DNA from 2 places in the Plantibacter sp. MCCC 1A11337 genome. Region 1 is predicted to be linked to the other one. Evidence: riboswitches for the same ligand, from Rfam matches in the RefSeq annotation. Region 1 holds a riboswitch; the other holds the start of a gene.

Region 1 (14,582 bases):
CTCTGGCTCGGCCTCGTCGTCCCCGGTGAACCGGTGGTGCTCCTCCTCTCGGCCATGCTCGACTCCGCCCCCGGTGCCCTCGTGCTGTTCCTCGCGGTCGCCCTCGGCGGGTCGCTCGGGGACCAGCTCGGCTACCTCGTCGGTCGTCGTTCCGGTGGTCGTCTCCGTGACTCGGCCGCCATCCGGCGCCTCGGTGTCGACGGCTGGGACCGCGCGGTCGAGGCGCTCGAGCGACGCGGGGCCCAGGCCGTCTTCCTCACCCGGCTCGTGCCCGTGCTCCGATGCCTGACACCGACCGCCGCGGGGGTCGCCGGCGTGCCCTACCGGTCGTTCCTCGCGGCATCCCTGCTGGGCTCCCTCCTCTGGTCCGCCGTCTACGTCGGCGTCGGCTCCCTCGTCCGTGCCACGCTCGACACGGTCCGCCAGTACCTCGGCGCCACCGGCTGGGTGCTGCTGTTCGCGCTCGTCGTGGTGGTCACGGTGATCGCGATCGCCCGATTCCGCCGCGGTGCCGCGATCCCCGGTGACGAGGCGATGATCCCGGTGACGCTGCACGAGAAGACGCCGCTCGCGCGCCTCCGGACGCAGCTGTTCTCCGACGACGACTGGAAGAACCTGCCGAACGCGATCACGGCGGGACGTATCGTCCTCCTACCGGTCTTCGCCGCCCTCGTGATCACCGGCTCCTACTGGGCCGCGCTCGTCGTCGGTGCGGTGGTGTTCCTGAGCGACGTCGCCGACGGGCAGATCGCGCGCCGCATGGGCACGGTCTCCGCGCTCGGCACCTGGCTCGACGGGGTCGCCGACCGCCTGACCGTGGTCGTGGTCGCCGCATCGTTCGCCATCGGGCAGATCATCCCATGGCAGGTGTTCGTGGTCATGATCGTCCCCGACCTCTTGCTCGCGTTCGTCGCCGTCGTCGCGTTCCGCGGGACGCCGGAGGTGCCGGTGAGCATCGCCGGCAAGATCCGGACGGTGTTCCTCTTCGTCGGCTTCTTCGCGCTGCTCACGGGCCTCGCGCTCGGCGGCGGGGATCCGGCGTCGGCGCTGTACCGGGTCTTCGGCGGGGTCGGGTTCGTGGCGATCCTGCTCGGACTCCTCGGCCACTTCGTCGCAGCGACCCAGTATGCGCGACGCATGGTCGTCACCTGGCAGCGACAGGGCGTCCGCGCGGCCCGCTGAGCGCCGCGCCGACCATCGTCGGAGGCCCCCACCGGGATGGCACACGGCCACAGCGCAGGCGGCGTCGTTTAGGCTCGGAGCATGCCAGTCGACTATCCGGACCTCGTCATCTTCGACTGCGACGGCACGCTCGTCGACACGGAACGCATCTCCGTCCGGGTGAACCTGCAGCTCCTCAACGAGGTCGGCGGCGACTACACCGAGGCGGAGGTGCGGGAGCTCTTCGTCGGCGCCTCACTCGAGACGTACGCGACGCTGGTCGAGCAGCGCCTCGGGAAGCCGCTCGAGGCCGACTGGATCCAGCGCTGGAGCGACATGTTCCGCGGCATCTGCGAACGTGAGCTCGAGGCGGTCGACGGGGTCGTCGACGCCCTCGACGGTATCGCTGCGACCGGGGTGCCGCTGTGCGTCGCCTCGAACGGGATGCTGCACGACGTCGTCCGCAACCTCGGGCAGGTGGGCATCCACGATCGCTTCGACGGGCGCATCTTCAGCGCGACCGACGTCGCCGTCGGCAAGCCCGCACCCGACCTGTTCCTGCACGCCGCCGCCGACTTCGACACGGCCCCCGAGCGGTGCGCGGTCGTCGAGGACAGCGTCGTCGGCGTCCTGGCTGCCCGTGCGGCCGGCATGACGGTCTACGCCTACGCCGGCGGCATGACGCCCGCCGAGCGGCTCATCGGCGACGGCACCCACGTCTTCGACGACATGCGCCTGCTGCCCGACCTCATCCGCGACACCTGGGCGGCCTCCCCGGCACGCTAGCCGTGCCGCGCTAGCTGCGACTGCGGAGCTCCGGGAAGCCGTCCTCGTCGTCGGGGATCGGCTGCGCCGCGACCGTCGGTGCCGGCGTCGCATCGGACGGTTCGAGATCCTTGGCCGAGGCGTCCTGCTCCTCGGCGCGACGTCGGGTGCGTTCGCCACCGCGCTTGACCGCGCGGTCGAACAACTGCGGGCCGGTCGTCGCCAGGCGCCTCCAGGGGAGGGTGCCCTCGATCTCGATCTGCAGGGAGAAGCTCAGCAGGGTGCGGATGACGACGATGATCGCGAGGACGAGCGCGTCGGTCAGCGACGGCGTCGACGTGACCGTCTTCACGAGGTCTGCGGCCACGAGGATCTCCAGCCCGAGCAGGATGACCGAGCCGATCGTCTCCCGCAGCATCCGGAAGGCCCGAGCGCCGTCGCGCGTGCTCCACCACAGGCGGGCCGAGAGGGTGACGGCGATCACGAAGCCCACGACCATCGCCCCGACACCGGCAACCTCGAAGACGATGGTGACCAGCTCGAAGAAGTCCATCCCTCCATCATCCTCGCCCGCCCGCTGGACGGGAAGCCGGGCCGACCCGCTAGGGTGGTCGCGAGTGACACGGGGTGCCGATCCCACGACGATCGGCTGAGAACACACCCGTCGAACCTGATCTCGTTAGTCCGAGCGAAGGGATGTCGCGAATGAGCGTTCGCACACCGCAGCAGTCCGCCCACCCGTCCACCGACGACTCGTCCGTCGGCGAGTTCGCGAGCGCGTCCGGGGACCTCCTCGAGCGCCTGCGCGAGCACACGCCGCTCGTCCAATCGATCACGAACGCCGTGGTGACGAACTTCACCGCGAACGTGCTGCTCGCCATCGGCGCCGCCCCGGCGATGACCGACATCCCCACCGAGGCCGGTCCGTTCGCCCGCATCGCCTCCGGGGTGCTCCTCAATCTCGGGACGCCGCAGGCGGAGCAGCGCGAGGCGATGGTCGAGGCCGCCTCCGCCGCGAACGACGCCGGCACACCGTGGGTGCTCGACCCCGTGGCCGTCGGCTTCCTACCGGTGCGCACGGCGCTCGCCGCCGACCTCCTCGACCTCCGGCCGACGATCGTCCGCGGCAACGCCAGCGAGATCATCGCCCTCGCCGGACTGGGCGCCGGCGGTCGCGGGGTCGACAGCACCGATTCGGTCGACAGCGCGATCGAGGCGGCCACCGCGATCGCCCGCACCTCGGGCGCCGTCGTCGCGATCTCCGGCCCGACGGACGTCATCACGGACGGTGAGCGCATCGTCCGCTGCTCGAACGGGCACGCCTGGCTCACCCTCGTGACGGGCGGTGGCTGTGCCCTCGGTGCCGTACTCGCCGCCTTCGCCTCACTCGACGACGACCGGTTGCTGACGACGGTCGCGGCGACCACCGCATACACGGTCGCCGCGCAGCTTGCGGCTGCGGAGAGCCGCGGCCCAGGCTCGTTCGCTCCCGCGTTCCTCGACCATCTCCACCTCCTCGAGGCCGACACCGTCCGCAGCCTGGCGGTGATCGCGTGAGCGCCTCGACCACCGCGGACCGGGTCCTCGCGGCCCGTTCGCACGCCGAGCTCGTGCGCCGCGGCATCGCCACCTACCTCGTCACGGACGCCTCGGCCAGCGGGGATCGCGGTGTCCTCGACGTCGTGCGCCGAGCCGTCGACGGCGGGGTGACCGCGGTCCAGCTGCGGGAGAAGACCGCGTCGGCGCGAGCGCTGTTCGACCTGACCGTGCGTGCGGCGGAGGTCGTCGCCGGTCGGGCGCTGCTCCTCGTCGACGACCGAGTGGACGTCTTCCTCGCGGCCCGTTCCGCCGGTGCCGTCGTCCACGGCGTCCACGTGGGTCAGAGCGATCTCCCGGTCGACGCCGTGCGTCGTATCGTGGGACAGGCCGCCGTCGTGGGACTGACGGCGAACACCCCGGCGCACCTCGACGCCGTCGCAGCGCTGTCACCCGGGACGGTCGACTACCTGGGCGTCGGCGTCATCCGCCCGACGACGACGAAGCCGGACCACCCGCAGCCGCTCGGCGTGGAGGGGTTCGCCGCGATCGCCGCAGCGACCCCGCTCCCGTGCGTCGCCATCGGTGGGGTGTCACTGGACGACACGGTCGAGCTCCACGCCGCCGGTGCCGCTGGTCTCGCCGTCGTCTCCGCCATCTGCGCCGCCGACGATCCGGCGGCCGCCGCCCGGGCGTTCCGCAGCGCCTGGACCGAGGTCTCGGCATGAGCGCCGTTGAACCGTCCACGACGCCGGTGTCGTCGAACTCGAACCGGGTGCACGGTCGACGACCCGTCACGATCCGCGAGACACCCCGGGTGCTGAGCATCGCCGGGACCGACCCGACCGGTGGCGCCGGGATCCAGGCCGATCTCAAGAGCATCGCCGCGAACGGCGGATACGGCATGGCGGTCGTCACCGCGCTCGTCGCGCAGAACACCCGGGGCGTCCGGTCCGTGCACACTCCGCCCGTCGGGTTCCTCCGCGAGCAGTTGGACGCGGTCGCGGACGACGTGGTGATCGACGCGGTCAAGATCGGGATGCTGGGCGATGTCGCGATCATCGACACCGTGTCGAGCTGGCTGCAGGAGACCGAGACCGGACCCGTCGTCCTCGACCCGGTGATGGTGGCGACGAGCGGCGACCGTCTCCTCCACCGCGACGCCGAAGCGGCCATGCGCGCGCTCCTTCCGCACGTCGACCTCGTGACCCCGAACCTGCCGGAGCTCGCCGTCCTCGCGGACGAACCGGTGGCGACGAGTTGGGCCGACGCACTCGCGCAGGCGGAACGGGTCTCGGTGCAGGCGGGCGTGATCGTGCTCGTGAAGGGCGGGCACCTGACGGCGACGACCGCGTGCCCGGATGCGCTCGTCGACGCCATCGGTGGTCTGGGCGACGACGGATCACTCGTCGAGTTCGACGGTGCGCGGGTCGACACGATGAACACCCATGGGACCGGGTGCTCCCTGTCGAGCGCGATGGCCACCCTCGTCGCCCGGTCGGGGTCCTGGACCGTGGCGCTCGGCGAGGCGAAGGCGTGGCTCACGACGAGCCTCCGGCACGCGGACGCGCTCGAGGTCGGCTCGGGCAACGGTCCGATCAGCCACTTCGCCGAGCTGTGGGCAGCGGGCGGGACGACCTCACGGCGGCAGGGCGGTGCCGACATCGTCGCGGACTGGTGGGAGGAGATCGCCGAGGTGCGGACGCGGATCGATCACCTGCCGTTCGTGACCACGCTCGCGGACGGCACCCTCGATCCGGCCCGGTTCGCCTGGTACCTGCAGCAGGACGCGATCTACCTGCGGGCGTATTCCCGGGTCCTCGCACGAGCGAGTGCCTTGGCTCCGACGGCCGAGGAGCAGGTGTTCTGGGCGACGGGCGCGGCGGGCTCGATCGAGGCCGAGATGGAGCTGCACCGCACCTGGCTCAGCGCGTATGCCGTGAGCGGTATGGAGGTGGAACCGTCGGCGACGACCACGGCGTACCTCGACCACCTGCACGCGGCGACGGTCGACGGCGACTACGGGCGGGTGGTCGCCGCCGTGTTGCCCTGCTACTGGATCTACCAGGATCTCGGTGAACGGCTCGTCGACGCATCGCACGCGGAGCACCCGTTCGCCGCGTGGCTCGACACCTACGCCGACCCCTCCTTCGCGACCGCGAACGCCCGGGCGATCGAGATCGTCGCCGGGGCGGCAGCTCGCGCGGACGAGACCGGCCGCGACACGATGCGACGGGCGTTCCTCGCCTCGGCCGCTCACGAGGAGGCCTTCTTCGCCGAGCCGATACGATGAAGGCCGGATCCGCCGCCGCGGTCCCGGACCACGACGAGAGGCCCCTGATGCTGACGAGCAACGAGTACTTCGACGGCAACGTGAAGTCGATCGGCTTCACCACGAACGAGCCCGGTGCGGAGTCGGCCAGTGTCGGAGTGATGGAGCCGGGGGAGTACACCTTCACCACGGGCAAGGCCGAGGAGATGTCCGTGATCTCCGGCAAGCTCCGCGTGCTGCTGCCGAACACGAGTGCATGGCAGGACTTCGGGCCCGACGCGCAGTTCAGCGTCCCGGGGAGCAGCAGCTTCCAGGTCGAGGTCGAGGTCACCACGGCGTACCTCTGCCGTTACCTCAACATCTGAACGCCCTTCGACACTTCGACAGGCTCAGTGCGGCGCAGCTCAGGGACCGGTTGGGGTGCGCCCTCCGAACGGCTCAGGGGCCGGTTCGGTTCGTCCGAGTGTCCCGGCTCAGGACCGGTCGACGACCTCGAGCGTGAGGACGACGGTCGAATCGTCTGAGCTGTTCGTCAGTGTCACCGTCGTGCTCCCGACCTCGAGCGGCTGCAGACCGGGGTTGAAGGACGCGCCGCCGCGGGAGCCGCCCGGCACGTACTCCGCGATCGACGGATCCTCGATCTCCGCGGACCACACGGTCGGATCGACGGCGACGAGGTCCACCACGTTGTCGAGGCCGACGGTGACGGTGCGGCCGTCCTGATCGACGAGCTGCACGATGACGGGTGCGATCACGCCGGCCTCGCTCGCGGAGCTCTGACCGGAGGGTGAGTCCGCGCCACCGGTGCAGGCGCTCGTGCCGAGCACCGCTCCGACGATCGCGATCACGGTCAGCCCACGGGTGGCACGGCGCATGGCGGTCCTCTCTCGACGTGACCTCACCCTACCGCCGGGCGACGGTGGACCTCAGGACCGCAGGGCCAGCGCGTCGGCGGCGGCGCTGAGTCGACCGTCCTCCATGACGAGCACCTGGTCCATGCGGTCGAGGTGGCTCCGATCGTGGGTGACCAGCAGCGTCGCGGCGCCCGAGGTCGCGGTGAGTTCGAGGATGAGCTCGATGATCTCGGATCCCCGCTCGTGGTCGAGCGCACTGGTCGGCTCATCCACGACGAGGGCGTCGGGCTCGTTCATCAGGGCGCGCGCGATGTTGACCCGCTGCCGCTGACCACCCGAGAGCTGATGCGGCCGCTTGCCGGCCTGGTCGCCGAGCCCGACGGCGGCGAGCAGCATCGCGGCCCGCTCGCGGGTGCGCGTCCGGTCGGCCCGCGACGTGCGGCCGCCGAGCGTCCCGAGGACGCACAGCTGCTCGAGGGCCGTGAGCGACGGCAGCAGATTGGCCTGCTGGAACACGATGCCGAGCCTCGTGCGACGGAAGTCCGTGGCCGCACGGCGGTGGAGGGAGGTGACGTCGACCCCCGCCACCTCCACCAGACCGCTGTCGGGCCGGATGAGGCCGGCTGCGACGGCGAGCACACTCGACTTCCCGGAGCCCGATGGCCCGGTGAGCGCGGAGACGGTCCCGGCCGGGACGGTGAGGGTCGCGTGGTCGACGGCGGTGACGCGGTGGTCGCCGTCGGGGAAGGTGAGGGTGACGTCGGTGAGCGAGATCATGCGGAGACTCCGATGGTGACGAGGGCGGGTGCGAGGAAGGAGACAGGGAGGTCGGGCGCGTTCACCGGTTGCCGCCGAGCGCGGTCAGCGGGTCGGCCGAGAGGATGGACCGCAGGGCGAACGCCGCTCCGATCAGACCGAGGACGATCATGATCACCGCGGGCACGAGCGTCGTCAATGGGCTGAGCACGAAGGGCAGTGCCGTGCCCGCCGCGGAACCGAGTGCGGCGGTGATGCCGATGCCGAACCCGACACCGATGACGAGGAGGACGAGCGCCTGGCCGAGCGCATCGAGCGACAGCCGACGGGTCGTCGCGCCCAGCGCTTTGAGGATCGCCACGTCGCCCGCGCGCTGCATGGTCCACACCGTGAAGAAGGCTCCGATGACGAGCGCGGAGATCCCGAACAGCATGGCGACCATGAGGAGGAGCGATCCGATCTCGGAGCGGAACGAGCCGATCGCGAGCAAGGACGACAGGACGTCCTTCGACACCGTGCCGGTGGCCTGCTCCGCCTCCGTCACCGCTTCGGCGCTCGGGTTCCCGGTGATGGCGAGCGCGGTCGCTCCGTCGCCGGGGGACCCTTGCGCAGCCTGCAGCGACCGCCACTCGGCCAGGCTCGTCCAGACGACCGGCGTGTGGCTGTACCACTGGTCGTCGACGACCGCACCGACCTCGAGTTCGCTGCCGGCGATGGAGACGGTGTCGCCTCGGGAGACGTGGAGGGTCTCCGCGGCGGTCCGACTCAGGCTGGCGGTCCCGTCGGCGGGCACGTCGGCGGCGCGACCCGCGACGGCGTCACCACTGATCCCGAACAGCGCCACGGAGGTGCGCGCATCGTCCGTGGTCATCCGCGTCTGGCTGATGCCGAGCTCCTGGACACCGTCGACTCCGGGGACCGCAGCCCACGTCGTGGCCGCGTCCGCGCCAATCGCGGAGTCCGCGAACGTCGCCTGCTCGCCGTCGGGCGGGGCCGCAAGGACGATGCTCGACGCACCCAGCCCGGTGATCGCCGAGATGTTCTGGTTCGCCAGTCCCGCGGTGAGGCCGCTGAGGAATCCGACGAGCAGGGTGATGAGGGCGACGACCGCCCCGATCAGCACGAAGCGACCGGTGGCGAAGCGCATGTCGCGCCAGGCGACGAACATGGGGACTCCTTGTCAGCCGCCCGACGGCGTCTCCGTGATGCGGCAGGATTCCAGCCTCGTCGCGTCGCCGACCCAGGGCATCGTCGGACGGGACGGTCCTCCGGCGCTGTCGGGTGGAGGCGCCGTTCCACCTTTCTGATGATTCGCGAGGACGATCCCCGCCGTACGCTGGGCGGATGAAGCACTCGGCACTCAGCCCCGTGTTCACCGGCCTGCAGCTCGGCCTCCACGGCCTCGTCACCGCACTCATCGTGCTCGTGATCGCGCGATCCGTCTCGGTCGGTGGCAAGGCGGCCCTCGCGGCGATCGTCCTCGCCGTCGTCATGCTGCTCAGCTACGCCGCGGGCGCGATCCTCGGCGGTCGGGTCCGCCGAGCGGTGGCCGTCAGCGGCACCACCGATCGCGACGCTGCTCCTGTCGGTGTGCGTCGAGGTCGGGTGTCCGTCCTCGCGTGGCTGGTGCTGCTCAGCGTCGAGTGGGTGGTCCTCGTCCTCCTCAGCCCGGATGCCGCCTACCTGGTCTTCCCGTTGTTCTTCCTCTATCTGCACCTCCTGCCCAGGGCCGTCGCGGTGCCCGCCGTCGTGATCGCCACCGTCGCCGCGGTCGTGGCGATCGGCCTGCACGCCGGCTTCAGCGTCGGAGGAGTCGTCGGCCCGCTCGTCGGTGCGGCCGTGGCCGTCGCGATCGGACTCGGCTACGAGGCGCTGGCCCGGGAGGCGTCCGAGCGGGAGCGACTCATCGTCGAGCTCGTCGCGGCACGCGAGGAGCTCGCCGAGCGGGGGCGGCAGGCGGGCAAGCTGGCGGAGCGCGAGCGCCTCGCCGCAGACCTCCACGACACGGTCGCCCAGGCCCTGTCGAGCATCCAACTGCTCCTGCACGCGGCCGAACGCTCCGCCGCCGAGCACCCGGGCACGGAGCAGCTGCGTTCGCACATCGGGCTGGCCCGGGACGCCGCGGCGACGGCCCTCGCCGAGACGCGCAGCCTCATCGACGAGCTGAGCCCGCCGGCGTTGGTGGGTGCGACGATCGCGGACGCGCTCGGTCGGCTCGCCGAGACGACGACCGCCCAGAGCGGCACGCCGGTCTCCACGACGGTCACCGGCGATGCGTTCGTCCTCGGCACGCCGGTGACGACCGCGCTCCTCCGGGCTGCGCAGAGCAGTCTCGCGAACGTCGTCCGGCATGCCGGAGCGAGCCGGGCGGACGTCACCCTCACCTACCTCGACGAGGAGGTCATCCTCGACATCGACGACGACGGGGTGGGGTTCGATCCGGCGAGGGTCGCCGAGCGCACTGCGGGCGGTCCGTTCGGCATGATGTCCATGCGCCGCCGCATCACCGAACTGGGTGGCGAGGTCGAGGTGCGCAGTGCGCCGGGCGCCGGCACGACCATCACCGTGCGGTTCGCGGCACCAGGAACGGAAGGGGACGCCCATGCGTGACGATGCGACCGTTGTCGGCGAGCCGCCGGTCATCCGGGTCGTGGTGGCGGACGACCACCCGATCGTCCGAGCCGGACTCCTCGCGGTGCTCGCGCCGATCGCCGACATCGAGGTGGTCGGGACCGCATCGATCGCAGCCGAGGCTGTGGCCGCCGCACCCGGCGCCGACCTCGTCCTCATGGATCTGAGCTTCGGCGACGGTCCGACGGGGATCGATGCGACGAGGGAGATCGCGTCGCTGCCGGGCGGCCCGTCGGTCCTCGTGCTGACGAACTACGACTCCGACGCCGACATCCTCGGCGCGATCGAAGCCGGAGCCGCGGGGTACCTGTTGAAGGACGCCGCCCCGGAGGACCTCATCGACGGCATCCGCTCGGCGGCCGGCGGGAACTCGGTGCTCGGGCCGGCGGTGGCGACCCGTCTGGTCGCCCGGGTGAGTGCACCGCAACAGGCGCTGAGCGCGCGGGAGATCGAGGTGCTCGCGCGGGCGGCCGAGGGGCTCACCAACCTCGAGATCGCCGGGCGACTGCATGTCGGGGAGACGACGGTGAAGTCGCACCTCGCGCACATCTACACGAAGCTCGACGTGTCGAACCGCTCGGCGGCGATCGCCGCGGCCCAGCGCGCCGGTCTCTTCCGCACCCGCTGAGCGCCCTTCGACAGGCTCGGGGACCGGCGCATCCGGTCACTGAGCCCCACCCCGGTCACTGAGCTTGTCGAAGTGTCGCAGGACGACGGCCCGGAGCTACGCCCCCTTGACCTGCTCGTACGCCGCGAGCGCAGCCTGCCTCGTCTCGCCGAGGTCGACGATCGGCTCGGGGTAGTCGTCCGTCCCGAACTCGGGCACCCACCGCTTGATGTACGCGTCGTCGGCGTCGAAGCGTTCGCGCTGCCGCTCGGGGTTGAAGATCCGGAAGTAGGGCGAGGCGTCGAAGCCGCTGCCGGCCACCCACTGCCAGTTGAAGGGGTTGGACGCCGGGTCGGCGTCGACGAGCGTGTCCCAGAACCAGTCCTCGCCGAGCTTCCAGTGGATGAGCAGGTTCTTGGTGAGGAACGACGCCGTCACCATCCGGATCCGGTTGTGCATGGTGCCCGTCGCCCACAACTCCCGCATGCCGGCGTCGACGAGCGGGATCCCGGTCTTGCCGGTCTTCCACGCGTCGAACGCCTCCTGGTCGACGTCCGGCCAGGGGAACCGGTCGAAGGCCTGACGCCAGTTGCGCGTCGCGAGGTCGGGGAAGGCGTAGAGGCAGTGGTAGGCGAACTCGCGCCAGCCGAGCTCCTTGAGGAAGGTGGCGCCGTCGTCGCCGAGGTGTCGGCGGCCGTCGCGGGCGGCGTGCCAGATCTGCGGCGAGCTGATCTCGCCGAAGCGGAGGTGCGGGGAGAGCCCCGAGGTCGACGGCTGGGCCGGGTAGTCGCGATCCTCGGTGTAGCCGGAGACGCCACCGCCGAGGAAGTCGGCGAGCCGTGCGTCGGCGCCGGCCTCGCCCGGCGTCCACTGCTCGCGCAGTCCCCCCGCCCAGTCGGGCTTCGTCGGGAGCAGGTCCCAGGACTCGAGCTCGTCGCCGGCGGGCGGCTCCGACATCGACGTCAACGTGGTGGGCGCGGGGAGCGGGTGCCTCGGCGGGTTCGCCGCGTGTCGCTGGAGCGACGCCTTCCAGAACGGGGTGAACACGGAGTACGGCTGGCCCTGGCCGGTGACGATCTCCCACGGCTCGGCGAGGAGATTCGCGGCGAAGCTGCGGGCGTCGAGGCCGGCATCCTTCAGCTCCGACTTGATCCCGGCGTCGATCTCCCGCTCGGCCGCGCCGTAGCGACGGTTCCACAGGACGGCGCCGGCGCCGATCGAGTGGGCGAGTTCAGGCACGATGGTCGCCGCACTTCCGGATCGGAGGAGCAGCGTGCCGCCGAGACCACGGATGTCGTCTCCGAGGGCTTCGAGGCTGTGGTGGAGCCACCACCGGGACGCGCCGCCGAGCGGTCGCAGCTCCTCGCTGTCGTCGAGGACGAACAGGCAGAGGACCGGGGAACCGAGCTCGACCGCCGCGTGCAGTGCGGGGTTGTCCGCCAGGCGGAGGTCGTCACGGAACCATACGATCGTCGGTGCGGCAGCCATGCCGTCAGCCTACGCGGACGATCCGTCCGAGCCGTGGGGTTGACCGGACCCGCCCGTTCCGGTCATCGGCCGCCTGGTCGCGGCGCCCTCCTCCGGTCGTGAGCCCTCCTCCGGTCACTGTGCCATCCTCCGGTCGCTGTGCCATCCTCCGGTCACTGAGCCATCCTCCGGTCACTGAGCTTGTCGAAGTGCCCACGGGCTGACGCCGCCCTTCGACAGGCTCAGGGACCGAGCACGAGTACTCAGTCACCGTGACCCCTCTTCCCCGGTGCGCTCAGCTGAGCGCGGCCTCGCGGTCGAGCAGCGACCGCTTGACGTCGAGTCCCCAGGCGAACCCGCCGAGTGTCCCGTCGGTCCGGAGGACGCGGTGGCACGGGACGAACAGGGCGGGGGCGTTCGTCGCGCAGGCGCTCGCCGCAGCGCGGACCGCCGACGGCCGCCCGCTCGCCGCGGCGAACTCCGTGTAGGTCACCGGGTGTCCCGCGGCGATCGTCCGCAGCACCGTCCAGGCGTGCGTGCGGAACGGGCCGCCGAACTGGGCGACCGGCACCACGTCGATCGCCGTCAGGTCGCCGTCGTAGTACGCGCGGACGGCGTCCATCGCCCCGATCGTCCCCGCCACCGTCTCGCCGGGGCGGTCGGCGGGTCGGATCCGTTCGAGCATGACGCCGATGTCGTCGGACCACCCTGAGGAGAGCACCGCCCCGTCCTCGCGCGCGAGGATCGTGAAGGGGCCGTCGGGGGTGTCGACGGTCTGGGTGGTCGCGGTGAGCCGTGCGCCGGACGCGTGGCCGTCACCGCCGCGGATCCTCGTGCTGGAGATGATGGTGGTCATGCTGCTGGACCTTTCTCGAGGGCTGATGGTGCGGAGGACGGTGCCGGTGTGGAGGCCGCCTTCCACAGATGGAGGCAGAGGTAGGAACGCCACGGGGCGAAAGCGTCCGCTTCCGCGGTGAGCGTGCGCGCGTCGGAGGGCAAACCGAGCCGGCCCGCACCCGTGCGGACGGCGACGTCGCCGGGCAGGAAGGCGTCGGGGTTGCCGAGCACCCGCATGCTGACGTAGTCGGCCGTCCACGGACCGATCCCCTTCATCGCGAGCAGGCGGGCTCGGAGCTCGTCACGGTCGTCACCGAAGCCGATCGTGAGTTCACCGGACACGAGTGCCCGCGCGACGCCGAGCAGGCTGTCGATCCGCGCTCGGGGCCCGACGAGTGCGGCCTCCCCGCCGTTCGCGAGCTGCGTCGCCGTCGGGAAGAGCCGGTGCAGTCCGTGTCGTTCGGGGACCGTCGTGCTCACCTCGTCAGCGAGACGACGGAGCTGGGTGCGCGCCGCGGCCACGGTGATCTGCTGCCCGACCATCGCCCGGACCAGCATCTCCTCCGGGTCGACCGCCCCGGGGAGTCGGATGCCCGGTGTGGCCGCGACCGAGGCGGCGAGACGCGGGTCCGTCGCGAGGACGGCGTCGGCGGACGTGGGATCGGCGTCGAGGTCGAAGAGCCGACGGACCCGCGAGACGAGCACCGGCAGATCGGCGAGGTCCGTCACCTCGGCCGTGAGTCGGAGGTCGTCGCCGACCTGCCGGACTTCGAACCACGCCGTGCCACCGGGGAGGGCGAGGAGCCGGGCGTAGTGGTCGGGGCCCGCGAGCTCGACGCCGTCCACCGCCCGTGGGGCGAGCCACGCGAAGACGCCCGCGGCGTCGAACGGGCGGCGGAACGGCAGGGTCAGGGTGATCGAGCCGGGGGCGTGTTCGCCGACCGTCCGGTGTTTCGCGCGCAGCTCACCGGGGGTGAGCTCGAACACCTCCCGCATCGTGTCGTTGAACTGCCGGATGCTCGAGAATCCGGCGGCGAAGGCGATGTCGCCGAAGGGGAGGTCGGTGCCGGTCAGCAGCTGTCGAGCACCCTGCGCACGGTGGGCACGTGCCAGCGCGAGTGGACCCGCGCCCAGCTCGGCGCTGAGGATCCGCGTCAGATGGCGGCTCGAGTACCCGAGACGCGAGGCGAGCCCGGGGACGCCCTCGCGTTCGACGACGCCGTCGGCGATGAGGCGCATGCTGCGCGCGGCGACGTCGTTACCGAGGTTCCAGGCGGGCGTGCCCGGGACGGCCTCGGGCAGGCACCGTTTGCACGCGCGGAAACCGGCCTCGTGCGCTGCAGCGCTCGTCGCGTAGAAGGTGACGTTCTCCGGCTTCGGGGTCCGAGCCGGGCAGGACGGCCGGCAGTAGATCCCCGTGGAGCTCACGGCCGTGATGAACTGCCCGTCGAAGCGCTGGTCGCGGGCTTGGATCGCGCGGTAGCGTTCGTCGAAGTCCATGCTCCGGGTGTCGTCCATGATCCGAGTCTGACATGCGCCACCGGGTCGGACGAGCGGAAATCGGACACGACAGTGGGGGCCGTCCGCGCCGGGTCAGTCGGCGCGGCTCACGCTCCGCGGAGCTTGTCGCTGAGCGCCGCGAGGGTCGCCATCTCCTGCGGGCTGAGCGAGGTGGTCACGCGTTCGGCGATCGTCG
Region 2 (14,582 bases), on a different contig from region 1:
GCGCGGCCGCCTCGTGAGCGCGGCCACGCGAGGCGACGGCGTCGTCGGCGAGGACGTCACGGAGAACGTGCGGTACATCCGTTCCATCCCCGAGCGACTGACCTCGTCCGACCCCGAGGTCGAGTTCCCGGAGGTCGTCGAGGTCCGGGGCGAGATCTTCTTCCCGGTCGAGGCCTTCCGCGAACTGAACGCCAACCAGGCGGCGGCCGGTGAACGGGTCTTCGCCAACCCGCGCAACGCGGCGAGCGGTTCCCTGCGCCAGAAGGCGGAGAGCAAGAACCCGGCCCAGCTCGCACTCATGCACGACCGGCTCGGCCGCCTGCAGATGCTCGTCCACGGCATCGGCGCGTGGGAACAGCCACCAGTCGCTCGGCAGTCACAGGTCTACGAGCTGCTGCACAGCTGGGGGCTCCCGACCTCCTCGCACTACCGGGTCCACGACGAGGCGACCGGTGCGGCGGAGTTCATCGAGTACTTCGGCGCCCACCGCGACAGCGTCGAGCACGAGATCGACGGCGTCGTCGTGAAGGTCGACGATCTCGCGCTCCACGGCGAGCTCGGCGCGACGAGTCGTGCTCCGCGATGGGCCATCGCCTACAAGTACCCGCCCGAGCAGGTGAACACGAAGCTGCTCGACATCGTCGTGAGCGTCGGGCGCACCGGTCGCGCCACCCCGTTCGCCGTCATGGAGAAGGTGCTCGTCGCCGGCAGCGAGGTGCGTCAGGCGACCCTGCACAACCAGGACGTCGTGAAGGCGAAGGGGGTGCTCATCGGTGACACCGTCGTCCTCCGGAAGGCCGGCGACGTCATCCCCGAGGTCCTCGGCCCGGTGGTCGAGCTCCGCGACGGTTCGGAGCGCGAGTTCGTCATGCCCGAGCACTGCCCCGAGTGCGGTACCACCCTCGCCCCCGCGAAGGAGGGCGACATCGACCTGCGCTGCCCGAACGCGCGGAGCTGCCCGGCGCAGGTGCGCGGACGCGTCGAGCACATCGGCTCCCGTGGCGCGCTCGACGTCGAGGCGCTCGGCGAGGTGGCGGCAGCGGCGCTCACCCAGCCGGTGGAGCCCGCGGAACCACCGCTGACGACCGAGGCCGGACTCTTCTCGCTCACGATGGCCGACATCTTCCCGGTCACGGTGATCGTCCGCGACAACGAGACCGGCCTGCCCAAGCTCAACGAGGACGGATCCGAGAAGCGCGTCACGCCCTTCCGCCGCCGACGTGCCAAGAAGGACGGCGTGCACGATCCGGCCGCGGCCGAGTTCGACGGTGACGAGTCCTCGGTGCCGTCCAAGAACGCGATCGAACTCCTCGCCAACCTCGACGGCGCGAAGACCCGCCCGCTCGCACGGTTGCTCGTGGCACTCAACATCCGCCACGTCGGCCCGGTCGCCGCCCGGTCACTCGCGGAGTACTTCGGTTCGCTCGATGCCATCCGTGCGGCCACCCGCGACGAGCTCGCAGAGGTCGACGGCGTGGGCGGGATCATCGCCGATGCGCTCATCGCCTGGTTCGAGGTCGACTGGCATCGCGAGATCGTCGAGGAGTGGACCGCGGCGGGCGTGCAGTGGGCGACTCCGGGACACCCGGGGCCGGGCGCCGCTGTCGCGGCCGGCGGGGTGCTGTCGGGTGTCACCGTCGTCGCCACCGGTTCGCTCGAGGGCTTCACCCGGGAGGGTGCGCTGGAAGCGATCGTGCAGGCGGGAGGGAAGGCTGCCTCGAGCGTCTCGAAGAAGACCGACTTCGTCGCCGCCGGCCCGGGTGCCGGGTCGAAGCTCGCCAAGGCCGAAGCACTCGGTCTGCGGATCATCGACGCCGAGCAGTTCGCCCTGCTCGTCTCCGAGGGTCCGGCGGCGCTCGGCGAGCCGGACGTCCCGGCCGAGGACGAGGCCGAGGGCGCAGCGTCCGCCGACGAGGCGCCCACGGACTGAGCTCAGTCCTGGCCGGCCTGCAGCAGCTCGTCGCGGACCTGGCGCCGCAGCACCTTGCCGATGAGCGACTTGGGGAGTTCGTCGACGACGACGACCCGCTTCGGCACCTTGTACGGGGTGAGGATCTCCCGCGCCCAGGCTCTGAGCGCGTCCGCATCCACGGTGGCACCGGGAGCCGCGACGACGGCCGCGACGACCTGCTCGCCGGAGTGGGGATCGGGGAGACCGACGACGGCGGCGTCGGCGACCGACGCGTGTCCGCGGAGCACCTGCTCGACCTCGCTCGGCGACACGTTGAACCCGCCGGTGATGATGAGCTCCTTGATCCGGTCGACGACGGTCATGAACCCCTCCTCGTCGATGGACACGATGTCGCCGGTGCGGAACCAGCCGCCCGGGAGCAGGACGGCGGCGGTCTCCTCGGGCTTGTTGTAGTAGCCGTGGAAGACCTGCGGGCCGCGGACGAGCAGCTCGCCCGCCTCGCCGGCCGGACGGTCGGTCTCCGGGTCGTCGGGATCCACGACGCGCACCTCGGTGCTCGGCAGCGGGAGGCCGATGGTCCCGGGCTTCCGTGCGGTCGAGACCGGGTTCGCGGAGATGACCGGCGAGCACTCGGAGAGCCCGTAGCCCTCGACGAGGAAGCCGCCGGACGCGGCTTCGAACGGGACGACGAGGTCGTGCGGCAGCGGCATCGCGCCCGAGATGGCGATCTCGGTGCCCTGCAGCGACACGCCCTGCTCGGTCGCCGCGGTCAGGAGTCGGTCGGCGATGGGCGGGACGGCGGGCAGGAAGGTCGGCGGTCGCTTCTTCATGACCTTGAGGACGAGCGCCGGGTCGAACTTCGGGAAGAGGACGAGGCGCGAGCCCATGCTCATGGCGAAGGTCAGGCAGAGCGTCAGGCCGTAGGCGTGGAACATCGGGAGCACCGCGTAGACGACGGCCTCCCCGCGCTTCACCGTGGGCACCCAGGCTCGGGACTGCGCCGCGTTCGCGAGCAGGTTGCCGTGGGTGAGTGCGGCCCCCTTGGGCGAGCCGGTCGTGCCGCTCGTGTACTGGATGAGCGCGAGGGCGTCGGTCGCGGGCTTCGGGTGGCTGGCCGGCAGCGGCGCCGAGGTCAGGAGCTGCTCCCACCGCACCGTGCCCGAGACCGGTGCGGTGAGCTGGGCCCGTGAGGCTCTCGCCTTCGGGATGGGCAGACGGAGAGCGGCGCGCATGTGGAGCGGCATCGCCCGGGTCACGTCGATCGTCACGAGCGAGTGCACCGCCAGGTCGGCCGGGAAGTCCTGCAGGTGCTCGGCGACCTTGTCCCAGACGATCGCGAACGTCGCGCGGTGGTCCTCGAACTGGTGGCGGAGCTCTTGGGGGGTGTAGAGCGGATTGTGCTCGATGACGACGGCGCCCAGCCTGAGGACGGCGTAGAACGCGACGATGTGCTGCGGGCAGTTCGGGAGCATGAGGGCGACGGGGTCGCCCGCCCGGACACCGAGTGCGCGCAGGCCCGCGGCGGCACGGGCGATCAGCGCCTCGAGCTCCGTGTAGGTGGTGGTGGACCCGAAGAACTCCAGCGCGACGGCGTCCGGGTAGCTCGCCGCCGAGGCCTCGACGAGATCGCCGAGGCTGCCGGTCTGCTCAGGGATGTCGTCCGGCACGTCGGCGGCGTAGCTCGCGAGCCACGGACGCTCGTGCGGGGGACGGGGACGGCTGCTCGAGTCGTTCTGGGTCACCGTTCCACTGTAGGGGCGGAGCCCGACGGACGACCACGTCCCTGGCGAATAGACTGGAGCGACCGCCACCGCTACACGTACGGGAGACGCATGTCGGAAATCACTACCGAGCAGGTCGCGCATCTCGCGAACCTCGCTCGAATCGCCCTGAGCCAGGACGAGATCGCCCACCTCACGACGGAGCTCGACTCCATCGTGGACAACATCCAGAAGGTGCAGCAGGTGGCCACGCCTGACGTCCCGGCGACGAGCCACCCGATCCCGCTCGAGAACGTGTACCGCGACGACGTCGTCGGCAACACGCTCACGCGCGAACAGGCGCTGCAGAACGCGCCGGAATCGGCCGACGGCCGCTTCAAGGTCTCGGCGATCCTGGGGGAGGAGCAGTGAGCGGGTTGATCGGTCTCACGGCAGCGGAGCTGTCGAGCAAGCTCCGCGCGGGCGAGGTCTCCAGCGTCGAAGCCACCCAGGCCCACCTCGACCGCATCGCGCAGGTCGACGGCGACGTCCACGCCTTCCTCCACGTGTCGGACCACGCGCTCGACGTCGCCGCCGACATCGACGCACGCCGTGCCGCGGGCGAGGACCTCGGCGAGCTGGCGGGCGTCCCGCTCGCCATCAAGGACGTCCTGGTGACGACGGACATGCCGTCCACCTCGGGGAGCAAGATCCTCGAGGGGTACCTGTCGCCCTTCGACGCGACCGTCGTCGCGCGGTCACGTGCCGCCGGTCTCGTGCCGCTCGGCAAGACGAACATGGACGAGTTCGCCATGGGCTCGAGCACGGAGCACTCGGCGTACGGACCGACCCACAACCCATGGGACCTCGACCGCATCCCCGGCGGTTCCGGCGGTGGCTCCGCTGCCGCGGTCGCCGCGTTCGAGGCGCCCATCGCCCTCGGCAGCGACACCGGTGGGTCCATCCGCCAGCCGGCGCACGTGACCGGCACGGTCGGCGTGAAGCCCACCTACGGCGCGGTCAGCCGCTACGGGGCGATCGCACTCGCCTCCTCGCTCGACCAGGTCGGACCGGTCAGCCGCACGGTCCTCGACTCGGGCCTCCTCCACGACGTCATCGCCGGGCACGACGGCCTCGACTCCACCTCGCTCCGTGACGCCTGGCCCTCGATGGCTGCTGCGGCCCGTGAGGGCGCGCGCGGCGACGTGCTGCGCGGTCTGCGGGTCGGCGTCGTCACCGAGCTCAACGGTGAAGGCTTCCAGGCCGGTGTGAAGAGCCGCTTCCAGGAGGCGCTCGCGGTCCTCGAGGCGAACGGTGCCGAGATCGTCGAGGTCTCCGCTCCGAACTTCGAGTACGCCGTCGCCGCCTACTACCTCATCCTCCCGGCCGAAGCGTCGAGCAACCTCGCGAAGTTCGACTCGGTGCGCTTCGGGATGCGGGTCACGCCCGAGGGTGGCGGCACGGTCGAGCAGGTCATGTCCGCGACGCGCGAGGCCGGTTTCGGTCCCGAGGTGAAGCGACGGATCATCCTCGGCACCTACGCGCTCAGCGCGGGCTACTACGACGCCTACTACGGCAGCGCCCAGAAGGTCCGGACGCTCATCCAGCGCGACTTCGCGGCGGCGTTCGACCAGGTCGACGTCCTCGTGAGCCCGAGCGCCCCGACGACGGCGTTCAAGCTGGGCGAGCGCATCGACGACCCGCTGGCGATGTATCTGAACGACGTCACCACCATCCCGGCGAACCTCGCCGGTGTGCCCGGCATCAGCGTGCCGATCGGTCTCGCGCCCGAAGACGGTCTGCCCGTCGGCATCCAGTTCATGGCGCCAGCACGGGAGGACGCCAGGCTCTACCGGGTCGGCGCCGCCCTCGAGGCGCTCCTCGAATCGACGTGGGGGCACACCCTCATCTCGCAGGCACCCGCTCTCGGAGGTCGGTAACCCATGGCCAAGGACAAGCTCCTCTCCTACGAAGAAGCCCTCGAACTGTACGAGCCGGTGCTCGGCTTCGAGGTGCACGTCGAGCTGAACACCAAGACGAAGATGTTCTCCTCGGCACCGAACGGCTTCGGCGACGCTCCGAACACGAACATCTCGCCGGTCTGCCTCGGTCTGCCCGGGTCGCTCCCGGTCGTGAACGAGCAGGCGGTGCGGTACTCGATCAGCCTCGGGCTCGCCCTCGGCTGCTCGATCGCACCCTCGAGCCGGTTCGCACGGAAGAACTACTTCTACCCCGACCTCGCGAAGAACTACCAGATCTCGCAGTTCGACGAGCCGATCGCCTTCGAGGGGTCGGTCGACGTCGAGCTGACCGACGGCACCATCGTGACGGTGCCGATCGAGCGTGCGCACATGGAGGAGGACGCCGGCAAGCTCACGCACATCGGCGGCTCCACCGGCCGTATCCAGGGTGCCGAGTACTCGCTCGTCGACTACAACCGCGCCGGTGTGCCGCTCGTCGAGATCGTCACGAAGCCGATCTACGGCACCGAGCACCGGGCGCCCGAGATCGCGAAGGCCTACGTCTCCGCGATCCGCGACATCGTCGTGGCGCTCGGTATCTCGGACGCGAAGATGGAGCGTGGGAACCTCCGCTGCGACGCCAACATCTCGCTGCGCCCGCGCGGCCAGGAGAAGCTCGGCACGCGCACGGAGACGAAGAACGTCAACTCCCTGCGTTCCGTCGAGCGCGCCGTCCGCTACGAGATCCAGCGGCAGGCGGCGATCCTCAAGGACGGCGGGTCCATCGTCCAGGAGACGCGGCACTGGCACGAGGACACCGGGGCCACGTCGGCCGGCCGGCCGAAGAGCGACGCCGACGACTACCGGTACTTCCCGGAGCCCGACCTGCTCCCGGTCGTGCCGTCGCCCGAACTCATCGAGGAACTCCGAGCGGCCCTGCCCGAGCAGCCGGCCGTCCGTCGTCGCCGGCTGAAGAGCGAGTGGGGCTTCACCGACCTGGAGTTCCAGGACGTCGTGAACGGTGGTCTGCTGAACGAGATCACGGCCACCGTCGAGTCCGGTGCCGCTCCGGCCGCCGCACGGAAGTGGTGGACTGGCGAGATCTCGCGGATCGCGAACCAGCGTGACGTCGAGGCGACGAGCCTCGTGTCGCCCGAGCACGTCGCGGCACTCGCTGCGCTCGTCGAGGACGGAACGCTCAACGACAAACTCGCGCGCCAGGTGCTCGAGGGCGTCATCGACGGGGAGGGCACTCCTCAGGAGGTCATCGACGCCCGCGGTCTCGCGCTCGTGTCCGACGACGGTCCGCTGATCGCCGCCATCGACGAGGCACTGGCCGCTCAGCCTGACGTCCTCGCCAAGATCCGCGACGGCAAGGTCCAGGCGGCCGGCGCGGTCATCGGCGCCGTGATGAAGGCGATGCGCGGACAGGCCGATGCGGCACGTGTGCGCGAACTCGTCCTGGAACGCGCCTCGCAGTAGCGGACACTGCTGCACCCTCGGGCCCGAGCCGCTGTCGATGACGGCGGCCCGGGCCCGATGTCGTCGGCCAGGGGAAGCCCTGGTGCCGACTGCTGGCCCGGCATACACTTCCGCCATGCTGGTCGAAGGCACCATGCGGTGGCAGGTCACGGAAGACGCTCCGATGGCCCTCATGCTGGCGCTCGCGTTCCGCGACATGGCAGGGCTCGGGGAGCAATGCGTCGCGCAGCTTCCCGCAGTCACGCCGGGGCTGGAGCGGATCGACGTCGCCGGCCTCGACCTCGACGCGCTCGCCGTCCAATTCGACGGCTGGTGGACCGGGATCGCCCGTCGCGACACGCGCCTCTTCATGGCCGAGGTCCGTCCACCACACTTCGAGGTGTTCGATCGAGCCCTCGACCTGCAGGAGCTCGCCTACCGGGCGTACGACGAGGCGCACCGATGGGCGTCGGCTCGGATCCGCGAGTACGAACGCGCGCTCGCAGGTCGATCGCCGAGCCGTCTCACCGACGTCTACGAACTCATCCGCGAGCGTCAGTTCGAGTTGCGTCGGCAATCCAGCTCGTTCCGGTTGGACCTCGAGGTACTCCCGATCTGCCGACCGGGGGCCTGGGTGGTCGCGCCCGACACGATCGTGGTCAGTGAGTCGCTCCGGGACGACCGGGAGGCCTTTCGCGAATGGCTACGGCCGCTGGTCCACGGCCTGGTCTGATCCGCTTGCGACGCGCTCGACCGGCCGACGGGTCGGGTTCAGGAGCACGACCGCGATGATCGAGCCGACAGCGCCGGCAGCCGCCATCGCGGCGGTGAGCGGGTGGGAGATCTCCGCGAAGGGCATGATGAAGGCGCTCGCGAGCGCGATCCACACGGCGACGTGCGTCGGCTTGCGCTCCGGGTCGAGGCGCAGCTTGCGGGGGTGCTCGACGCGGCCGAGGAGTGTGCCGACGCCCGCGAGCAGGACCGCGACGACCAGCAGCACGACCGGTCGGGTCCACCACCATGCCGCGCTCAGCGGTTCCGCGAAGGGGATGCCGAGGGCGAGCTGGAGACCGGCGACCGCGATGATCAGGGGGAGATGCCAGAGGTACACCGTCATCAGCCGGGACCCGATGAGGAAGACGACGGCTCGCGCGGCGCGGGTCCGCATGATCGCCGTGAGCAGCGGGTGCACCAGGGCGAGCAGGGCGAGCTGCCCGACGCCGAGGACGACGAGGGGGAGGGTCGGTGGGTTGAGGTTGCCGAGCATGCTGGTCGAGTACGGCAGCCAGGTCGTGATCGGCACGAGCGCACCGTAGGAGACGAGCACCACGGCCACGAGGACGAGGCGAGGGACGGTGCGGAGACGACCATCGGCCAGGAAGAACCCGAACTGCTGCAGCAGCGGCCAGACGAACACCAGGTTGACGAGACCGATGCCCAGGAGGCCGGTCGAGTACCGGACGACGTCGACGAGGATCACACCGGCCAGCAGTGCCGCGCAGGTCAGGACGGGGTGGCGGTCGTGCCAGGTGGCCAAGAAGGGCGCGACCGCCTGGCACAGCAGGTAGGCGGCCAGGAACCAGAGCGGGGACCCGACGCCTGCGGCGACTGCCTCGATGATGGCGGGGTCGACACCGAGCGCCCCGGCGAGCCACAGTCCGACGGCGAGGAAGAGCAGGACCGGGATCGTCGGCAGGGCGAGTCGGAAGACCCGGGACCGGAGGAAGTCGCTGGTCCCGCCACCACGTCGGACGGTGCTGCGCCAGCCGGTGATCGTCGCGAAGCCGCCCACGATGAAGAACAGCGGCATGATCTGGCCGAACCAGGTGCCCGTGTCGAACCACGGTTGCTGCTCGAGCGCCCGGGAGATGCCGATCGCGCCGTCCGGCTCGATCGCCACGGCGACCATCAGGAGGTGGACGACGACCACCGTGACGACGCAGGCGACGCGCACGAGGTCGAGGGCGAGGTCCCGCCCGGAGAGGTCTGGGACCGCCGGGGCCGACCCGGTCCGCGTTCGCGTGCTCATCGCCGGACAGCCTAGCGTCGCCGGGCGCTCCCGCCTCGGCCCTTGTGGAGAGCGTGTCGGAGGCGACTGCGACAATGGAGGTATGAGTCGGCAGGATGGAGCGTCTCGTCGCGTCTCGGCGCACGATGCCGACGACAGCGGTACCCCCATCCTCCATGTCGACATGGACGCGTTCTTCGTCTCGGTCGAGCTCTTGGAACGGCCCGAGCTGCGCGGTCTGCCGATCATCGTGGGCAACAAGGAGGGGCGGTCGGTCGTCACCTCCGCCAGTTACGAGGCTCGCCGGTACGGCGTGCGCGCGGCGATGCCGGTGTCCCAGGCGATGCGGCTCTGTCCGAGCGCCGTCGTGCTGCCGCCCCACCACGGCAGGTACCGCGAGTACTCCGACCGGGTGATGGAGGTGTTCGAGTCGGTCACGCCGCTCGTCGAACCCCTGAGCATCGACGAGGCCTTCCTCGACGTCTCCGGCGCGGTCCGGTTGCTCGGGAGCCCGCGGACGATCGCCGCGCTCGTGAAGCAACGGGTCCTCGACGCGACCGGCTTGCCGTGCTCGGTGGGCCTGGCGGCGACGAAGTACGTCGCGAAGCTCGCTTCCGGCCTGTCCAAGCCCGACGGTCTGCTGGTCGTGCCGGCCGACGAGACCCTGGCGTTCCTCCACCCGTTGCCGGTCGGTGCACTGTGGGGCGTCGGTGGTCGGACGGAGGAGCAGCTGACGAACCGGGGCATCCGGACCATCGGTCAGCTCGCCTCCACCCCGCTGTCGATGCTCCAGCGCGCGGTCGGTGAAGCCTCCGGTCGCCGACTCCTCGAGCTCGCGAACGGGATCGATCCGCGCGGCATCGAGCTGGCACGTCGCGAGAAGAGCGTCAGCCACGAGGTGACCTTCCCGACCGACGTCTCCGACCCGACCATCCTCAGGCGCGAACTGCTGAACCTCGCCGGCCTCGTCGCGATCCGACTCCGGAAGGGCGGCTACGCCGGCCGGACGATCAGCATCCGCGTGCGCTATGCGGACTTCAGCGTCGTCACCCGGTCGCGCACCATCGGCGAGGCCACGAACGTGGGCCGGCGGGTGTACGACGAAGCGGCCTCGCTGTTCGGCGACCTCGATCGCGGCGGACGCCTCGTGCGCCTCGTGGGGGTGAAGGTCGACCAGCTCGTCCCGGCCGATGAGGCCGGTGCCGGGCTCTGGGACCCGGACGAGGAGTGGCGTGAAGCCGAGCAGACGATCGACCGGGTCGCAAGCCGGTTCGGCGATCTCGCGATCGCCCCCGCCTCCCTCCTCGGCAAGCCGAGGCGTCGCGGACTCGGCAGTCGCGGAGACTCGCAGGGTGCTGGGAGCACGGATCAACCCCTTGGACCGGGAGATGCCGAGCGATAGCCTCGCCGTATGACGAATCTCGTGGAGAAGCTGGCAGAACAGGCGAAGGGGCTCGGCGTGACCGCGGCCTATGGGGAGCAGCAGGACATCGACGGGACGAAGCTCGTGCCCGTCGCGCTGACGTACTACGGCTTCGGCGGCGGCTCCGAGGGCGACGGCGACGACGCCCCGAGCGGCGGTGGCGGCGGTGGCGTCTCCATCCCGGTCGGTGCCTACATCAAGACCGACGAGGGTCTCCGTTTCGACCCGAACCTCATCTCGCTGATCGCGGTCGCGATCCCGTTCATCTGGGTGAGCGGCAAGGCGCTCGCCGGCCTCATCAAGGCCCTCAAGAAGTAGCCCCCTCCGTCCAACCCCTGTCGTGCGACCGCGCACGGCAGGGGTTAGACTCGTGCCACCACGGGAGTCCGGTGAACCGGGCTGAGAGGAAGGTATTCGCCTTCGACCGTCGAACCTGATCTGGATCATGCCAGCGCAGGGAGACCATTTCTCGCTATCCCGTGCTCTTTTCCGTCTACAGGAAGGGCACGTATCGTGTCAGCATCGACCAAGATCTCACCCTCTGAACGCGCTGTGTCGCGGACCTTGCGCTGGAGGGTCGTCGACATCGTCGTGGTCGCCGTACTCGGCGTCGCGACCGGCCTCATCTTCTGGGCGTGGAACACGCTCGGATCACTCTGGTACGCGGGTGCCAGCGCCGTCACGCCCGGTTTCGGCGGGATCGCCGTCGGGATATGGCTCCTCGGCGGGGTGCTCGGCGGACTCATCATCCGGAAGCCCGGCGCTGCCCTCCTCGTCGAGACCATCGGGGCGATCGTCTCCGCCCTCATCGGCAACGTATGGGGCATCACGACGGTGTACTCCGGGCTCGCTCAGGGCCTCGGTGCCGAGCTGGTGTTCGCGGCGTTCGCGTACAAGCGCTTCGGCCTCGTTCCGGCGATCCTCGCCGGGGCCGGTGCCGGGGCCGGCGCGTGGCTCCTCGAACTCGTCATGTCGGGCAACCTCGAGAAGGGTGTCGAGTTCAACGCGATCTACCTCGGTTCACTGCTCGTCTCGGGCGCGATCCTCGCCGGTGTCGTCGGCTGGGCACTCGTCAGGGCACTCGCGTCGACCGGAGCGCTCAGTCGGTTCGCGTCGGGGCGGGACGCTCGGCGCGAGGTCTGATCGTGCCGGGAGCGGCTGCGACCGGTCCGGCGCGCGTCGTCGCGCAAGACTGGGGGTGGCGGCATGCCGGTCGGAAGGCCTGGGCGGTGAGCGACCTCGACCTCGTGATCGAACCGGGCGAGCGGGTCCTCCTGCTGGGGGCGTCCGGTGCCGGCAAGTCGACGCTGATCCACGCACTGGCCGGCGTGCTCGGCGGAGCGGACGAGGGGGAGTCCCACGGCTCGCTCCTCGTCGATGGCGTTCCGCCTGAACGAGCGCGGGGTCGCATTGGGCTCGTGCTGCAGGATCCCGACTCGCAGGTGATCCTGTCCAAGGTCGGTGACGACGTCGCCTTCGGCTGCGAGAACCTCGGCGTCGAGCGCGAGGAGATCTGGCGCCGCGTCGACGCCTCGCTGGAGGCCGTCGGACTGGACCTGCCGCTGGACCACTCGACCTCGGCGCTGTCTGGCGGTCAGAAACAGCGGCTGGCCCTCGCCGGCGTACTCGCCATGCACCCCTCGCTCCTCCTGCTCGACGAACCGACCGCGAACCTCGACCCGGCCGGGGTGGCCGAGGTGCGGGACGCCGTCGCTCGGCTGGTCGATGACGGTTCGTCCACCCTGGTCGTCATCGAACACCGCGTCGACGTCTGGCGCGAGCTGATGACCAGGGTCGTCGTGCTCGACGCCGACGGCGGTGTCCTCGCCGACGGGCCACCCGACCTCGTCCTCGACGACGTCGGGCAGCGCCTGGCCGATGCGGGCGTCTGGGTGCCGGGCATCCCGCTGGGGTTGGCCCCTCGTCCGGTGTCCGGCCCATCGGCGGCGGTCATCACGACCGACGACCTGGCGATCGGTCGAACGCGGAAGCAGCCGGTGCAGGAGCACCTGGGGCTCGCGGTGCCCGAAGGCGCGGGGACCGTCATCGTCGGCCCCAACGGCGCGGGGAAGTCCACGCTCGCGCTCACGCTGGCGGGACTGCTGCCGGAGATCACGGGGACGGTGACCGCCGCTCCGCAGCTCGCCGGCAGGCTGGGATCCCGGCCGATCCGCTGGAAGTCGACCGAGTTGCTCACGCGCATCGGGACGGTCTTCCAGGATCCCGAGCACCAGTTCGTCTCATCGACCGTGCGGAACGAGCTCGGTGTCGGCCTGCAGGCCCTCCGCTGGTCCCGGACCGCCATCGACGAGCGGGTCTCCGAGATCCTCGATGCGCTCGGTCTCGGTCGTCTCGCCGAGGCGAACCCGTTCAGTCTCTCGGGCGGTCAGAAGCGCCGGTTGTCGGTGGCCACCGTCCTCGCCGCCCGGCCGGCGGTCATGGTCCTCGACGAACCGACGTTCGGGCAGGATCGACGCACGTGGTTGTCACTCGTCCGCCTGCTGCAGCATGAGCTCGAGCGCGGCGCGACGATCGTCTCCGTCACGCATGACGCGGGGGTCGTCGAGCATCTGGGCGACCATCGCATCCTCCTCGAACCGCCGGAGTTCCAGAGGCGGGCCGCATGACGAGCCTCACGGCAGCGGAGCGCTCGACGGTGCTGCACCATCGACCGCCGCTCGACCGGGTGAATCCGGTGACGAAGGTGCTGGCCGTCCTGATCCTGTCCGTCCCGTTGCTGCTGACGATCGACTGGGTGAGTGCGAGCACGGCGGTCCTGCTCGAAGTGATGCTGTTCCCGCTCTCCGGCCTGCGGTTCACCGCGTTGCTGAAGCGGGCCCTGCCGGTGCTCGTCTTCGCGCCCATCGGCGGGATCAGCATGCTGTTGTACGCGAAGCCGGGAGGGACGGAGTACCTGTCGCTCGGGTTCGTCCGCGTGACGGACAACTCGATCGAGCTGGCGGTCGCCGTGACGATCCGCGTGTTGGCGCTCGGTCTCCCGACGATCCTGCTCTTCGCGCGGGTGGATCCGACCGATCTGGCCGACGGGCTGTCTCAGATCGCGAAGCTGCCGTCGCGGTTCGTGCTCGGGATCCTCGCTGGAGCGCGGATGCTCGGACTCTTCATCGACGACTGGCGCAGTCTCGCGCTCGCCCGTCGTGCCCGTGGGCTGGGGGACCGGGGAGTGGTCCGGCGGTTCGCGTCCATGGCGTTCGTGCTGCTGGTGTTCGCCATCCGCCGCGGGAGCAAACTCGCGACGGCGATGGAGGCGCGGGGGTTCGGGGCACCGATCGAACGCACCTGGGCCAGACCGTCCCGCCTGGGCCGGGCCGATCTTCTGGCCGTCCTGGTGACGATGGTGATCATGGCCCTCGCGCTGTCCACGGCGGTCCTCGCCGGTACGTTCCGGGTCGTGGGCCAGTGAGCGCGGTTCCGCCGGTCCTGCTCGTCGACGGTCGCTCGGGCACGGGGAAGACGACGCTCGCCTCCTCGGTCGCGTCCGCGTTGACGGCCAGCACGGTCGTCCACATGGACGACCTGTATCCGGGATGGGAAGGGCTCGAGGAAGGTGCTCGACTCCTCGTCGAGTGGATCCTCAGACCGTTCGCCGAGCGGCGCGCGGGGGAGTGGCGGCGCTGGGACTGGGAACGGTCCGCCCGTGCGGAGGTGCACCTCGTGCCGAGCGACCGTCCACTCATCGTCGAGGGCTGCGGCTCGTCGTCGCGGGCGTCGCGAATACTCGCCGACACGGCGCTGTGGCTCGACGCGCCGGTGGTCCAGCGCACCGACCGCCTCATCGGGCGCGGTGACGGTGTGGACTGGCTCGCGGGGTGGACCCTCCAGGAGGACGCGTTCATCGAGCGGGAGCGGCCCGACCTCGATGCCGGGCTCCGCATCGAGGCGACCGACGCGGCGGACCAGGTCTCCGCACTCGTCCTCGACGCCCTCGCTCACGACGGTCGTGGACGTTGGAATCCTTGGTTGCGCGAGTGACGATGAGCGTCCGGGTATCGGTCCCTGAGCTTGTCGAGGGGTCAGGGCTCGGGTTCCGGTCCCTGAGCTTGTCGAAGGGTCAGGGCTCGGGTTCCGGTCCCTGAGCTTGTCGAAGGGTCAGGGC

Evidence for each region. Region 1 has a riboswitch for thiamine pyrophosphate ahead of thiM (hydroxyethylthiazole kinase). Riboswitches for the same ligand answer to the same signal wherever they lie in the genome.
Region 2: it holds a riboswitch for thiamine pyrophosphate, as region 1 does, so the genes downstream of both, HOW07_RS19250 (ECF transporter S component) here and thiM (hydroxyethylthiazole kinase) in region 1, are expected to answer to the same signal.

What each region holds. Positions count from the first base shown of each region.
Region 1 is NZ_JABJWX010000003.1:43,091-57,672, forward strand. Features, by position in the region: gene HOW07_RS11995 (CDP-alcohol phosphatidyltransferase family protein) at 1-1,182, shown strand, start outside; gene HOW07_RS12000 (HAD family phosphatase) at 1,264-1,947, shown strand; gene HOW07_RS12005 (DUF1622 domain-containing protein) at 1,958-2,479, opposite strand; TPP riboswitch at 2,540-2,640, shown strand; gene thiM (hydroxyethylthiazole kinase) at 2,632-3,483, shown strand; gene thiE (thiamine phosphate synthase) at 3,480-4,190, shown strand; gene HOW07_RS12020 (bifunctional hydroxymethylpyrimidine kinase/phosphomethylpyrimidine kinase) at 4,187-5,755, shown strand; gene HOW07_RS12025 (pyrimidine/purine nucleoside phosphorylase) at 5,803-6,099, shown strand; gene HOW07_RS12030 (hypothetical protein) at 6,208-6,609, opposite strand; gene HOW07_RS12035 (ABC transporter ATP-binding protein) at 6,661-7,365, opposite strand; gene HOW07_RS12040 (ABC transporter permease) at 7,427-8,512, opposite strand; gene HOW07_RS12045 (sensor histidine kinase) at 8,689-9,954, shown strand; gene HOW07_RS12050 (response regulator transcription factor) at 9,947-10,603, shown strand; gene HOW07_RS12055 (deoxyribodipyrimidine photo-lyase) at 10,700-12,070, opposite strand; gene HOW07_RS12060 (methylated-DNA--[protein]-cysteine S-methyltransferase) at 12,345-12,905, opposite strand; gene HOW07_RS12065 (DNA-3-methyladenine glycosylase 2) at 12,902-14,404, opposite strand; gene HOW07_RS12070 (MarR family winged helix-turn-helix transcriptional regulator) at 14,494-14,582, opposite strand, start outside.
Region 2 is NZ_JABJWX010000001.1:573,456-588,037, reverse strand. Features, by position in the region: gene ligA (NAD-dependent DNA ligase LigA) at 1-1,930, shown strand, start outside; gene HOW07_RS02690 (long-chain-fatty-acid--CoA ligase) at 1,933-3,654, opposite strand; gene gatC (Asp-tRNA(Asn)/Glu-tRNA(Gln) amidotransferase subunit GatC) at 3,745-4,044, shown strand; gene gatA (Asp-tRNA(Asn)/Glu-tRNA(Gln) amidotransferase subunit GatA) at 4,041-5,552, shown strand; gene gatB (Asp-tRNA(Asn)/Glu-tRNA(Gln) amidotransferase subunit GatB) at 5,556-7,055, shown strand; gene HOW07_RS02670 (hypothetical protein) at 7,171-7,767, shown strand; gene HOW07_RS02665 (acyltransferase) at 7,738-9,063, opposite strand; gene dinB (DNA polymerase IV) at 9,146-10,444, shown strand; gene HOW07_RS02655 (hypothetical protein) at 10,454-10,783, shown strand; TPP riboswitch at 10,834-10,942, shown strand; gene HOW07_RS19250 (ECF transporter S component) at 11,018-11,608, shown strand; gene HOW07_RS02645 (ABC transporter ATP-binding protein) at 11,695-13,092, shown strand; gene HOW07_RS02640 (energy-coupling factor transporter transmembrane protein EcfT) at 13,089-13,889, shown strand; gene HOW07_RS02635 (hypothetical protein) at 13,886-14,458, shown strand.